DNA from 2 places in the Bradyrhizobium sp. A11 genome. Region 1 is predicted to be linked to the other one. Evidence: predicted binding sites of a transcription regulator. Region 1 holds the regulator's gene; the other holds the start of a gene.

What was found. The regulator PhoB, encoded in region 1, activates phosphate uptake and scavenging genes when phosphate is short. The targets are predictions, from matches to a motif close to TGTCATNNANCTGTCAT.
Region 2: WI560_RS22050 (UDP-2,3-diacylglucosamine diphosphatase) is a predicted target of PhoB. The motif match lies at 1,617-1,633, and genes of this name have one in related genera.

The regions. Positions count from the first base shown of each region.
Region 1 covers NZ_CP149509.1:463,645-470,719, forward strand. Annotated here, with positions in the region: gene pstS (phosphate ABC transporter substrate-binding protein PstS) at 1-549, shown strand, start outside; gene pstC (phosphate ABC transporter permease subunit PstC) at 747-1,736, shown strand; gene pstA (phosphate ABC transporter permease PstA) at 1,741-2,586, shown strand; gene pstB (phosphate ABC transporter ATP-binding protein PstB) at 2,583-3,404, shown strand; gene phoU (phosphate signaling complex protein PhoU) at 3,416-4,132, shown strand; gene phoB (phosphate regulon transcriptional regulator PhoB) at 4,156-4,863, shown strand; gene WI560_RS02080 (GcrA family cell cycle regulator) at 5,125-5,634, opposite strand; gene WI560_RS02085 (aspartate aminotransferase family protein) at 6,104-7,075, shown strand, end outside.
Region 2 covers NZ_CP149509.1:4,680,105-4,687,179, forward strand. Annotated here, with positions in the region: gene WI560_RS22045 (glycosyltransferase family 4 protein) at 1-767, opposite strand, end outside; gene WI560_RS22050 (UDP-2,3-diacylglucosamine diphosphatase) at 781-1,593, opposite strand; gene thiD (bifunctional hydroxymethylpyrimidine kinase/phosphomethylpyrimidine kinase) at 1,901-2,701, opposite strand; gene WI560_RS22060 (Lrp/AsnC family transcriptional regulator) at 2,868-3,113, shown strand; gene WI560_RS22065 (c-type cytochrome) at 3,110-4,039, opposite strand; gene WI560_RS22070 (CHRD domain-containing protein) at 4,195-4,611, shown strand; gene WI560_RS22075 (cystathionine gamma-synthase family protein) at 4,683-5,966, opposite strand; gene WI560_RS22080 (c-type cytochrome) at 6,205-6,651, opposite strand; gene WI560_RS22085 (xanthine dehydrogenase family protein molybdopterin-binding subunit) at 6,797-7,075, opposite strand, start outside.

The DNA.
Region 1 (7,075 bases):
CGGTCGGACGGCTCCGGCACCACGTTCATCTGGACCGATTTCCTGACGAAGACCAATGCCGAGTGGAAGAGCAAGGTCGGTGCCGGTACCGCGGTCGAGTGGCCGACGGGTGTTGGCGCCAAGGGCAATGAAGGCGTCGCGGGCAATGTCAGCCAGACCAAGAACTCGATCGGCTATGTCGAGTATGCCTACGCCAAGCAGAACAAGCTGACCTACGGCGCCCTGATCAACAAGGCCGGCAAGGCCGTGCAGCCGACCGTTGCGGCCTTCCAGGCTGCTGCCGCCAACGCCGACTGGGCCGGCTCCAAGAACTATTATGTGATCCTGACCGACCAGCCCGGTGAAGCATCTTGGCCGATTACCGGCGCGACCTTCATCCTGATGCACAAGGATGCGACCGACAAGGCGGCGTCCCAGGAAGCCATCAAGTTCTTCAAGTGGGCGTTCGAGAAGGGCGACAAGATGGCGGAGGAGCTCGACTACATCCCGATGCCCGACACCGTCGTCAAGCAGATCGAGAAGACCTGGGCTGCCGAGATCAAGAGCTGAGGCCCTCAGCTCCTGTCCCGGACGCGGTGCGGCCCTGGCGATGCGAAGCATCGTCCAGTGTGCCGCTCCGCAGAGCCGGGACCCTAAAAAACGCCAGGCCCCGGATCAGCGGCGCACCGCTTCGCGCTGCACCGCATCCGGGGCACGGCACCAAAAACAAGTGTATAAAACGGGTACAGGGGATCGGCGTGGCAGAGATGGCCGTTCAGAGCGATGTAATCGACGACGCCGGACCGTATGACCGTGCCAAGGCCTTGGGCGCGTTCAAGCTCGGCGACGTCACCTTCTACTGGATCACGCGGCTCTCCGCGATCTCGGTGCTGCTCATTCTCGGCGGCATCATCATGTCGCTGGTCGTCGGCGCGTTCCCGGCGATCAAGGAATACGGCCTCTCCTTCCTGTGGACGCAGCGCTGGGCGCCGTCGGCCGATCCGCCCGTGCTCGGCGCGCTCGGGCCGATGTACGGCACGCTCGTCACCTCCTTCATCGCGATGCTGATCGCCATTCCGGTCGGTCTCGGTATTGCGATCTTCCTCACCGAGCTCTGTCCGCAATGGTTGCGCCGCCCGATCGGCATGGCGATCGAGCTGCTCGCCGGAATCCCGTCGATCATCTACGGCATGTGGGGCTTCTTCGTGCTGGGCCCGTTCCTGGCCAACACCTTCCAGCCGTTCATGATCAGGGTGTTCGACGGCGTCCCGGTGCTGGGCGCGATCTTCGCAGGTCCCCCGTCCTATCTCAGCCTGTTCAACGCCGCCCTGATCCTCGCCATCATGGTGCTGCCCTTCATCACCTCGATCTCGGTCGACGTGTTCAAGACGGTGCCGCCGGTGCTGAAGGAAGCCGCCTACGGCGTCGGCTGCACCACCTGGGAGGTCGTCCGCAGCGTGGTGATCCCCTACACCCGCGTCGGCATCATCGGCGGCGTCATGCTGGCGCTGGGCCGCGCGCTCGGCGAGACCATGGCGGTGACCTTCATCATCGGCAATTCGTTCCGCATCTCCTCCTCGATCTTCGCCCCGGGCACGACGATCTCGGCGGCGATCGCATCCGAGTTCGCCGAGAGCGACGGCCTGCACCAGTCCGGCCTGATCCTGCTCGGCCTGCTGCTGTTCGTGCTGACGTTCTTCGTGCTCGCGGCCGCGCGGCTGATGCTGATGCGGCTGGAAACCAAGGCCGGAAAGTGAAGCCATGAACCCGATCTATGCACGCCGCCGCCGCTGGGACGTCGTCATCCGCGGCCTCTGCATCGCCGCCGCAGCGTTCGGCGTCACCTGGCTCGCGCTCATCCTGGTCACGCTGCTCTACAACGGCGTCAGCGGCCTCAACGTGCAGATCTTCACCGCGGACACGCCGCCTCCGGGCTCGACCGATGGTGGCCTGCGCAACGCCATCGTCGGCTCGATCATCATGACCGTGATCGGCGTCGGCATCGGCGCCCCGCTCGGCCTGTTCGCCGGCACCTATCTCGCCGAGTACGGCCGCAACGACAGGCTGACCTCGGTGATCCGCTTCATCAACGACATCCTGCTCTCGGCGCCCTCGATCATCATCGGCCTGTTCATCTACGGCGCGGTGGTGGTGCCGATGCGGGGCTTCTCGGCGATCGCCGGCGCGCTGGCGCTCGCCGTGATCGTGATCCCGGTCGTGGTGCGCACCACGGAGGACATGCTGCTGCTGGTGCCGAACCCGCTGCGCGAAGCCGCCAGCGCGCTGGGCCTGCCGCGCTCGCTGGTGATCAAGCGCATCGCTTACCGCGCCGCGCGCTCCGGCCTCATCACCGGCGTGCTGCTCGCCACGGCGCGCGTCGCCGGCGAGACCGCGCCGCTGCTGTTCACCGCGCTGTCCAACCAGTTCTTCAGCCTCGGCCTGGACAAGACGATGGCGAACCTGCCGGTTACCATCAACAACTTCGTGCAGAGCCCCTACGCCTATTGGAAGCAGCTCGCCTGGAGCGGCGCGCTGCTGATCACCCTGACCGTGCTTGCCCTGAACATTGGCGCCCGCATCCTTGGTGCCGAGAGGACTGCAAAATGAGTGAAATGTCTGTTTCCGTCAGCGCGCCGACCGTTCACCCCGGCTCGCAGCCGCTGCCCGAGGCGCCGGCCAAGGTCACCGCGCGCAACCTCAACTTCTACTACGGTGAGCACCATGCGCTGAAGAACATCAACCTGGCGCTCGGCACCAACCGCGTCACCGCCTTCATCGGCCCGTCCGGCTGCGGCAAGTCGACCCTGCTGCGCATCTTCAACCGGATGTACGACCTCTATCCGGGCCAGCGCGCCACCGGCCAGCTGCTGCTTGACCACACCAACATCCTCGACCCCAAGCTCGACCTCAACCTGATGCGCGCCCGGGTCGGCATGGTGTTCCAGAAGCCGACCCCGTTCCCGATGACGATCTACGAGAACATCGCCTTCGGCATCCGCCTCTACGAGAAGATCTCCAAGTCCGAGATGGACGACCGCGTCGAGAAGGCGCTGCGCGGCGGCGCGCTGTGGAACGAGGTCAAGGACAAGCTCAACGCCTCCGGTCTGTCGCTCTCCGGCGGCCAGCAGCAGCGCCTCTGCATCGCCCGCACCGTCGCGGTGCGGCCCGAGGTGATCCTGTTCGACGAGCCCTGCTCGGCGCTCGACCCGATCTCGACCGCCAAGGTCGAGGAGCTGATCCAGGAATTGTCCGAGAACTACACGATCGCGATCGTCACCCACAACATGCAGCAGGCGGCGCGCGTCTCCGACAAGACCGCCTTCATGTATCTCGGCGAGCTGATCGAGTTCGACGACACCAGCAAGATCTTCACGTCGCCGACCGACCGGCGGACGCAGGACTACATCACCGGCCGGTTCGGCTGAGGAGACGCAACATGGGTACCGAACATACCGCAAAGGCCTTCGACACCGACCTCCAGGAGCTCACGCGCCTGGTCGCCGAGATGGGCGGCATCGCCGAGCGCATGATCGTCGATTCCGTCGATGCGCTGATCCGCCGCGACGTCGCGCTCGGCCAGCGCGTCGTCGCCATCGACGCCGATCTCGACGCGCTGCAGAAGCGCATCGAGGAGCGCGCCGTGCTCACCATCGCCCGCCGCCAGCCGATGGCGGTGGACCTGCGCGAGATCGTCGGCGCCATGCGCGTTGCGACCGACCTCGAGCGCATCGGCGACCTCGCCAAGAACATGGGCAAGCGCGTCGCCGCGCTGGAGACCGACTTCCATCCGCTCAAGCTGTTCCGCGGCCTGGAGCACATGACCGACCTGGTGCAGCAGCAGGTCAAGAGCGTGCTCGACGCCTATGCCGCGCACGATCTGCCGGCGGCGATGGCGGTGTGGAAGGGCGACGAGGAGGTCGACGCGATCTGCACCTCGCTGTTCCGCGAGCTCCTCACCTACATGATGGAGGATCCGCGCAACATCTCGTTCTGCATCCATCTGATGTTCTGCGCCAAGAACATCGAGCGCATCGGCGACCACGCCACCAACATCGCCGAGACCGTGTTCTACATGATCGAGGGCCAGGCGATCACCGACAAGCGGCCGAAGGGCGACATGACCACGTTCGCCACGACGATCCCGAATACCTGAAGACCTCAAGGAGCGACGACAACATGGGCGCACGCATTATGGTGGTTGAGGACGAGGAAGCTCTCACCGAGCTTCTGCGTTACAACCTCGAAGGCGACGGCTATGACGTCGAGACGGTGATGCGCGGCGACGACGCCGACACCCGCCTCAAGGAACACATTCCCGATCTGATCGTGCTCGACTGGATGCTGCCGGGCCTCTCCGGCATCGAGCTGTGCCGGCGCCTGCGCACCCGGCCCGAGACCAAGCAGCTGCCGATCATCATGCTCACCGCGCGCGGCGAGGAGAGCGAGCGGGTGCGCGGCCTTGCGACCGGCGCCGACGACTACATCGTCAAGCCGTTCTCGGTGCCGGAGCTGCTGGCGCGCGTGAAGGGCCTGCTCAGGCGCGCCAGCCCCGAGCGGCTCGCGACCGTGCTGGCCTATGGCGACATCGAGCTCGATCGCGACAAGCGCCGCGTCGCGCGCTCCGGCCGCCCGATCGATCTCGGCCCGACCGAATATCGCCTGCTGGAGTTCTTCCTGGAGCATCCCGGCCGCGTGTTCTCGCGCGAGCAGCTGCTCGACAGCGTCTGGGGCCGCGACATCTACATCGACGAGCGCACCGTTGACGTCCATATCGGCCGCCTGCGCAAGCTGCTCAATCTCGGCCGCGAGCAGGACCCGATCCGCACCGTCCGCGGCGCCGGCTACGCACTGGACGATCGCTTCGCGAAGGCGGAGCAGACGTAAGGGCGGGTGAGGTGGTCTAGCGAGTTGCCGCCACAGTATCGGTGTCGTCCCGGACAAGCGTCAGCGCAGATCCGGGATCCATAACCACAGCAAGTGATTGTTACACGAAATAGGTAACTCCGAGTCCCCCTAACCACATCCTGCGGTGGCTATGGGTCCCGGATCTGCGCGCGCTTGTGGCGCGCTTGTCCGGGACGACATCGGATGTCTTGAGGCGCCGTCGTGTGACGACTGCCGCGTTTGCGATCAGCTAAATCTCGCTCAGCGCGTGGGCTTCGGTGCCGCGCGGCGCCGATCCGCCGCCGGCTGATACGCCACGCGCGAGTGCTGGGCGCAATAGGGCAGGCCGGACAGGGCCTTGCCGCCGCAGAAGAAGAAATCCGGGCTCGAGGGATCGCCCACCGGCCAGTGGCAGGTCGCCTCGTTCAATTCGAGCAGCGACAGCCGCTGGCTCATCGGCACCACGTTGTCGTAGGTGACGGGTTCGGCCTCGACCTCGACCTCGAAGGCCTGCGCCAGCGCGGTGTTGCCGCGCGCGATGGGGCGCGTCACCCGCATCATGTGCTGGGCGGGACGCGCCTTGCGCGGCCGGGGCGCGGCCGACGAAGGGCTCTTGGCGCGGCCGGACAGGCCGAGCCTGTGCACTTTGCCGATCACGGCATTGCGGGTCACATTGCCGAGCTCTGCTGCGATCTGGCTGGCCGACAATCCGGCCTCCCAGAGCTTTTTCAGCTGCTCGACGCGATCGTCGGACCAGGTCAAAACCGTCATTGCACCCTTTCCCTCGCCGCGCGGCTGCCATCCTGGCGGTCCGTGCGGCGAATGCCTAAGCCTCGAAAAACCCGTGCCGCTCGAATCCCTTAGGGCTCGCCGGGCGCGCAACTGACGCCCGAACGTTTACGCCGGTACATGAGGACTCTTGGGATCAGAACTGCCGCACGAGATGTCGTATCTGACAATCCAAACGCTACAATATGGCGTGACTCACGCGCAAGAGTCCGCCGACTCGCTTCCACATGTTCCGTGGTGAAAAACCCGCAAAATCGCGACCGCAAGACTACGGAATCACCGTTTCACCACCGTTTTCTGGGGCTTTCGGGCGGCATTGACACCCGTTTCACCAGGCCTAAGATAGTCGTGCGTGCCGCCCTTAAAAGGCGGCACGTTTCGTTTTCCGGGCCGGTGGATGGTGCGTTGCGCAATGCACGCCTCACACCGTCCGCAACATCAAGTGGCCGTCATGACTAACAGCGCAGCCCCGCATTTGCTCCCCGTTTTCGCCAGGGCCAACCTCGGTTTTGAACGCGGCGAAGGCTGCTGGCTGATCGCAACCAATGGCGATCGCTATCTCGATTTCACCTCGGGCGTCGCCGTCAATGCGCTCGGCCATTGCCACCCGCATCTGATCAAGGCGTTGCAGGAGCAGGCGACGAAGCTGTGGCACATGTCGAACCTGTTCCAGAGCCCGGACGGCGAGAAGCTCGCCGCGCGCCTGTGCCACGAGAGTTTTGCCGACCTGGTGTTCTTCTGCAATTCCGGCGCCGAGGCGCTGGAGGGCGTGATCAAGCTGGTGCGCCATCATCACTTCTCCAAGGGGCATCCGGAGCGTTACCGCATCATCACCTTCGAGGGCGCCTTCCACGGCCGCACGCTGGCGACGCTCGCTGCGACCGGATCGGCAAAATATCTCGAAGGGTTCGGTCCGCCGATGGACGGCTTCGACCAGGTGCCGCATGGCGACCTCGAAGCCGTCAAGAAGGCGATCGGGCCCGACACCGCCGGTATCCTGATCGAGCCGATCCAGGGCGAGGGCGGCGTGCGTTCGGCACCGCCGGCGTTCCTCAAGGCGCTCCGCCAGCTTTGCGACGAGAAGGGCCTGCTGCTCGCCTTCGACGAGGTGCAGACCGGCATGGGCCGTGCCGGCGATCTGTTCGCGTATCGGCGCACCGGCGTCACGCCTGACGTGATGTCGCTGGCGAAGGCGCTCGGCGGCGGCTTCCCGATCGGCGCCGTGCTGGCGACCGCGGACGCGGCGGCCGGCATGGGGCCCGGCTCGCACGGCTCGACCTTCGGCGGCAATCCGCTGGCGATCTCGGCGGCCAACGCCGTGCTCGACGTCATGCTTAAGCCCGGCTTCTTCGACCACGTGCAGAAGATGTCGCTGCTGCTCAAGCAGAAGCTCGCCTCGGTGATCGACCGTCACCCCGACATC
Region 2 (7,075 bases), 2.7 Mb from region 1:
GTCTTGCTCGGGAACACGAACACGTCGGCCGCCGCATAGATGTCCGCCAGGGCCTCTCCGTGCTTCTCGCCGAGGAAGATCGCATCGGGATAGGCCTCTTCCAGCGCGGCGCGCGCCGGGCCGTCGCCCACGATCACCTTTGTGCCGGGCAGATCGAGATCGAGGAACGCTTCGAGATTCTTCTCCACCGCGACGCGGCCGACCGACAGGAACACCGGTGCCGGCAGGCAGAGGTCGATGGCGCGCGGATGGAACACCTTTGTGTCGACGCCGCGGGGCCACAACACGACATTGTCGAAACCGCGCTCGGCCAGCTCGCAGGCGAGCGCAGGCGTTGCCGCCATCACGGCACGGCTGGGAGCATGGAAGCGGCGCAGCGCCCGCCAGATCAGCGAGCCCGGAACCGGCACGCGGGCGCGGACATATTCGGGAAAGCGGGTGTGGAAGCTGGTCGTGAACGGCAGCCGGCGCTGGCGGCAATAGCGGCGGACCATCAGGCCGATCGGCCCTTCGGTCGCGATGTGGATGCTGTCCGGGCGCGCCTCCTCGATCAGCCTGGCAATGCGCGCCGGGCGCGGCATCGCCAGCCGCACGTCGCGATAGCTCGGCATCGCAAAGGTGCGGAACGATTGCGGCGTCAGGAACGTGAACGCAACGCCGGAACCCTCGACGTCAAGCCCCTCAGCCGCGTCAGCGAGCTTGGTCAGCGTCCGAACCACACCGTTGACTTGCGGGTGCCAGGCGTCGGTCGCGACCAGGATGCGCATCGGGCGGCCTCTGTTATGCGGCTCTGGCTGCAACCTGCGGGACGGCCGCCGGCTTCTGCAGGTGATCCGCCCAGGTGATGATCTCGAAACGACCATCGTCGTGCTCGACGAGCGCGGTGCAGCTCTCGACCCAGTCGCCGCAATTCATGTAGCGAATGTCGCCCTCGTCGCGGATCACGGCATAATGGATGTGGCCGCAGATCACGCCGTCGGCGTCGTAGCGCCGCGCCTCGGCGGCGAGGGCCTGCTCGAACGCGCCGATATAATTGACCGCGTTCTTGACCTTCTGCTTGGCCCATTGCGACAGCGACCAATAGGGCACCTTGAACAAGCGGCGGAAGAAGTTGACGAAGCGATTCATCTGGATCGCGAAGTCGTAGGCCTTGTCGCCGAGATGAGCGAGCCAGCGCGCGTTCTGCACCACGAGATCGAAGATGTCGCCGTGGATGACGAGATAGCGCTTGCCGTCGGCGCCGGTGTGGACGGTGCTCTCGACCACGTCGATGCCGCCGAAATGCGTGCCGTAATAGTTGCGCAGGAACTCGTCGTGATTGCCGGGGATGTAGATGACCTTGGCACCCTTGCGCGCCTTGCGCAAAAGCTTCTGGACCAGATCATTGTGCGATTGCGGCCAGTGCCAGCTCGATTTCAGCGCCCAGCCGTCGACGATGTCGCCGACCAGATAGATCGTGTCGGCATCGTGGTAGCGCAGGAAGTCGAGCAGAAGATCGGCTTGAGAACCGCGGGCTCCGAGATGAACGTCGGAGATGAACAACGTGCGAAAGCGCCGCTCGGGGCCCTCGTCACTCACATCGTAACTTCCCATGCGCCAGCCTGTAACAATGTCCCGTGACAGGGGGATGACCGGTTGAACCCTTGAGGCACCTCTAGATACGAATCACGCCTAGCCTCGCCCTCCCTGCGAATATCAGTCGCATGCGACAATCAGGCGACGGCGCCGCAGAAGGTGATCGTCATGCCCGGGCCGCTTCGGCGCGGCGAAGGCACCGGGCATCCACGTTCTTCGTGCTGCGTGGCAAGGCGTGGATGGCCGGGACAGGCCCGGCCATGACGATGTGGGGGCTAGCGGTGCCCCCAAAGTGCACGCGGCGGCGCTCCCGCGCGCGCCCGCGTCAGTAGAACTTGTGAAAATGATGGATCGGGCCGTGGCCGTGTCCGACGCTGAAGCGGTCGGCGGCGGCGATCGCCGCGCTGATCCAGGTCTTGGCGTTGCGCACGGCGCTTGCCAGATCCTCGCCCCTGGCGAGCCCTGCGGCGACCGCCGAGGACAGCGAGCAGCCGGTGCCATGGGTGTTGCGGGTCGCCACGCGCGGCGCGGCCAGCGCGAGCGTTCCCTCGCCACTGACGAGATAGTCGATGCTCTCGGCGCCCTCGCCGTGCCCGCCCTTGATCAGAACCGCACGGCAGCCGAGCGCCAGCAGGCGCCGCCCCTGGCTTTCGATCCCCGCTTCGCTTGCCGCGACCGGCTCGTCGAGCAGCGCCGCGGCCTCCGGCAGATTGGGCGTGATCACCGACGCCAGCGGTACCAGTTTTGTGCGCAGCGCATTGACGGCCTCCGCGGCGAGCAGGCGATCCCCCGACGTCGCCACCATCACGGGATCGAGCACGACGTGCCCCGGCGACCAGCGCAACAGTGCGGCCGCGATCACCTCGATGCTGGTGACCTGGGCCACCATGCCGATCTTCACCGCGCCGACGTCGAGATCGGAGAACACCGCATCGATCTGCTCGGTGACGAACGCCGCCGGCACGGCGTGGATGCCGGTGACGCCGCGGGTGTTCTGCGCGGTCAAGGCCGTGATGACGGACGCCCCGTAGACGCCGAGCGCCGCAAACGTCTTCAGGTCGGCCTGGATGCCGGCGCCGCCGCTCGAATCGGAGCCGGCGATGGTGAGTGCGACCGGGGTCGTCATCGCCGGGCACCTTTGCTGGATACGGACACCGCCATGGCCTGTCCTAGCGCGACCGCAGAATAGCGGCAAGGCCTCGGGCCGGCCGCCGGCAGCCGGCAGGCCCGCTTGCTAAATCGTGCCGGGTTTGGCCTATTAGCCGGAAGAATACGCTTTCGGAGTGCCCGCGATGGTTCCTTTTTTCGTCCAGATCAAATGCAAGCTCGGCCAGTCCTACACGGTGGCCAATGCGCTTGCCGAAGCCGAGATCGCCTCCGAGATCTACTCCACGGCCGGCCAATACGACCTGCTCGTGAAGTTCTACGTCGACAAGGACACCGACATCGGCCATTTCGTCAACGAGAAGGTGCAGGTGCTGCCGGGCATCCAGGACACCCTCACCATCATCACGTTCAAGGCGTTTGGTACGAGCTAGCCCCCGGCTTCCTTGCGCTTCGGTCGCGGCGGACCGTCCACCGGCGGCAGCGATTTGAGATACTCCGCCATCGCCGCAATATCCTCGTCGGGCAGCTGCGAGGTGTTCTTGATCACGCGCGTCATCGCGCCGCCGACGCTGTCGCCGTCGGGCAATTCGCCGTTCTTGAGGAAATAGGCGATATCCTTCACGCTCCACTCGCCGAGCCGCTTCTGGGTGATGTTGGGCACCCAGCCCTCGCCTTCGGGATTGGGCCCGCCGGCGAAGCGCTGGCTCGAGATGATGCCGCCCAGCGCGTTGCGCGGGCTGTGGCATTCGGCGCAATGGCCAAAGCTGTTGACGAGATAGGCGCCGCGATTGAATTGCGGTGACTTGCTGCTGTCGGCGGCGAGCGGCTTGTCGTCCAGAAACAGCAACTTCCAGATGCCGACATTGCGCCGGACGTCGAAGGGAAACTGCATGTCGTGGTCGCGCACCTTGCCGGTCACGGGCGGCAGCGTCTTCATGTAAGCGAAGAGATCGAGCACGTCCTCACGCCTGGCGTGCTGATAGGACGTGTAGGGGAAAGCGGGAAAATAATGCTGCCCGCCCGGCGAGACGCCGTGCATCACCGCATTGACGAAGTCGGTGTCCGTCCATCTGCCGATGCCATCGTTCGGATCCGGAGAGATGTTCGGCGCATAGAACGTTCCGAACGGCGACTTGATCGCGACGCCGCCACCGAGCCTGCCACGATCGGGCTGGTCGGGCGTGGCATGGCAGGACGCGCAGCCCCCGGCGTTGAACATCACCTCGCCATTGGCAAGGTTGGCCACATGGGCCGGCGCGTTGCCCGCGGCCGCACCCTTCGGCGCGCTGAGCCACCAATAGGTGCCTGCGGCAACGAGCGCCGCGAGCAGCCCGATGAGAATTGTTCGTTGCAACATGCAGATCCATTCAATCGTCGCGGCGAACTTATGACCGATGTCGTCGCGGCTCCAGCCACGAAGAATTTAGCCCGCCTCGGCCGGACACGGGAATAAACTGAAATGCCGGCTGTTGGAAGTTTGCCAGCCCGAACGGGTTCAGCAGGGAGAATGTCATGAACAAGACCGTCATTGCCGCCCTGGCGCTCGGTGCCGTGACCTTCGCAGGCCCGGCCAGCGCCGAAAAGCTCAAGGCAACCCTCGACGGCAAGTCCGAGGTGCCGCCAACCGCCGGCAGCGGCACCGGAACCGCCGAACTGAACTATGATGCCGCCAGCAAGAAGCTGTCCTGGACCGTCACTTATTCCGGACTCTCCGGTCCCGCCACCGCCGCGCATTTCCACGGGCCCGCCGAAGCCGGCAAGAATGCCGGCGTCGCGGTCGCGATCCCGAACGCCGCCACAAGTCCGGTCAAGGGCGAAGCGACGCTGACGGACGCGCAGGCCGCCGATCTGCTCGGCGGCAAGTATTACATCAATATCCACACCGCGGCCAATCCGGGCGGCGAGATCCGCGGTCAGGTGACGAAGTAGGCTGCAACGCTGCTTCGGCGCGAAGGCCGGGCGCAGGGAGGGAGCGTCCGGCCTTTTCGATTCGAGCGCGCTCAAGCCGCGTTCAGCGCCTGCGCGAGGTCGGCGATCAGGTCGGACGGGTTCTCGATGCCGATCGACAGCCGGATGGTGGAATCCAGCACGCCGATCTTGTGGCGGATGTCGGCGGGAACGCCGGAATGGGTCATGGTCGCGGGCAGGCTCGCAAGCGATTCGGTGCCGCCGAGGCTCACCGCCAGCTTGAGGATCTGCAGCGCGTTGAGGAATTTGACCGCCGCATCCTTGCCGCCGACGATGTCGAACGAGAAGGTCGATCCCGCCCCGAGGCACTGTCGCGCGAACACGCGGCCCGCCGGCGAAGCCTCCTCGTGATGACCGAGATAGTGGACCTTGGCCACCTTGGGATGATCGCGCAGATAATCCGCCACGAGGCGCGCGTTGCTGTTGGCCTTCTCCATGCGCAGGCTCAGCGTCTCCAGCGAGCGGTTGATCATCCAGCAGGAATGCGGATCGAGCTGGGTGCCGATGGCGCCGCGCAGCGCCTTGATGCCCTTCATGATCGCCTTCGATCCGAGCGCGGCGCCCGCGATCAGGTCGGAGTGACCGCCGACATATTTGGTCAGCGAATACAGCGACAGGTCCGCGCCGTGCTCGATCGGGCGCTGAAACACCGGGCCCAGCAGCGTGTTGTCGCAGGCGATCACCGGCGTGTGCCCCTGCGCCTTTCCGATGGACTCGGCGACACGCCGGATCATGGCGACATCGACCAGGCCGTTGGTCGGGTTGGCCGGGGTTTCGATCAGGATCATCGAAACGCGGCCCTTGGCCATGGCCTCCTCCGAGGCCTGCCTGACGGCTACTTCGTCGATTCCGTCGGCGAAGCCGACGGCGCCGATCGACAGACGCGCCAGCGTGTTGGTCAGCAGCGTTTCGGTCCCGCCGTAGAGCGGCTGAGAGTGCAGAATGACGTCGCCGGGGCGGACGAAGGCCAGGATCGTGGTGGCGATCGCCGCCATGCCGGACGAGAACAGCGCGCAACTCTCGGTGCGTTCGTAGATCGCGAGCCTGTCCTCGACAATCTCGCTGTTGGGATGATTGAAGCGCGAATAGACCAAGCCCGCGCCCATGCCTGCGGGCGGCTCGCGCCGGCCGGCGACGTAATCGAAGAAGTCCTGCCCGTCATCGGCCGTCTTGAACACGAAGGTGGAGGTCAGGAACACCGGCGGCTTGATGGCGCCTTCGGACAATTGCGGGTCATAGCCATAGGTCAGCATCAGCGTTTCGGGATGCAGCATGTGGTTGCCGATGTGCGTCTTCGACGGAAACGGTTTTGCCATGGCCTGTCTCGCTGTTGATTGAGATCCTCGCCGCGCGCTTGAACTCCCGACGTCATGAGGCAATCGGGAATGAGATGCGTCTCATCGCATCAACGCCGCGGCCGCTGCTGCGAACATAACCGTTCGGACGGCGATCCGTCAGACCTTGTAAACGGAAAAACCTTGTAAACGGAAAAGGGCGGCTGCTTTCGCAACCGCCCTTGGCGTTCCCATGTCCGGATGATCGAAAGCATCCGCCTCAGCTGTTCTTGATGCGGTACGTTTCGTGGCAGCCGCCGCATTCCTTGCCGATCGCGGGCATGCTCGCCTTGAGCGAATCCAGGTCCTTGATCTTGGCCTTGGCATCGCTAACGACCTTTGCGAAGCTTGCGATCTTCGCGTCGAAGCCGGCCTTGTCCTCCCAGACCTTCGGCGAGGTCGAGTAGTCGCCGTCGAGCTTCACGCCTTTGGCGCTGGCCGGAAACAGGTTCGGCAGCTTCTTGGCGGTATCCTCGAACTGCGCCAGCGCGCTGTCCACGGTCGCCTGGTCGTAAGGCTTCTCGCCCTTCACCATCGCCGACATCGCGCCGGCGTTCTTGCCGTTGCCCTTCATGAGCGTCTGAACTTCCTTGGCGGAATCCTGTTGCGCCCAGACGGCGCCCATCCCGAGCAGCAGCGCGCCCCCGACGATCAATACTCGCTTCATTCGCAAAATCCCTTTCCCTGATGCAGGATCGTGCCGACCCCTGAATGGCCAACACCGATTGGCAGATTTCATTCCATCCGGAGCGGACGATAAATCGTCGCACTCCGGATCAATTGGTAAAAACGCGTTCCGCGTTTGCCTGGACTTACAGGCTGTGGCGACGGTGATGCTCGCTGATGGCGATCCACACCCGCTCCGGCGTCGCCGGCATGTCGATGTGGTCGATCTTGTATTCGCGCCAGAGCGCGTCGACGATGGCGTTGACGATGGCCGGACAGGAGCCGATCGCGCCGGCCTCGCCCGCCCCTTTCACGCCCATCGGATTGGTCTTGCACGGGACGTTGTGGGTCTCGAACACGAAGGCCGGGCCATCCGCCGCGCGCGGCAGCGCGTAGTCCATGTAGGTCGCGGTGATGAGCTGGCC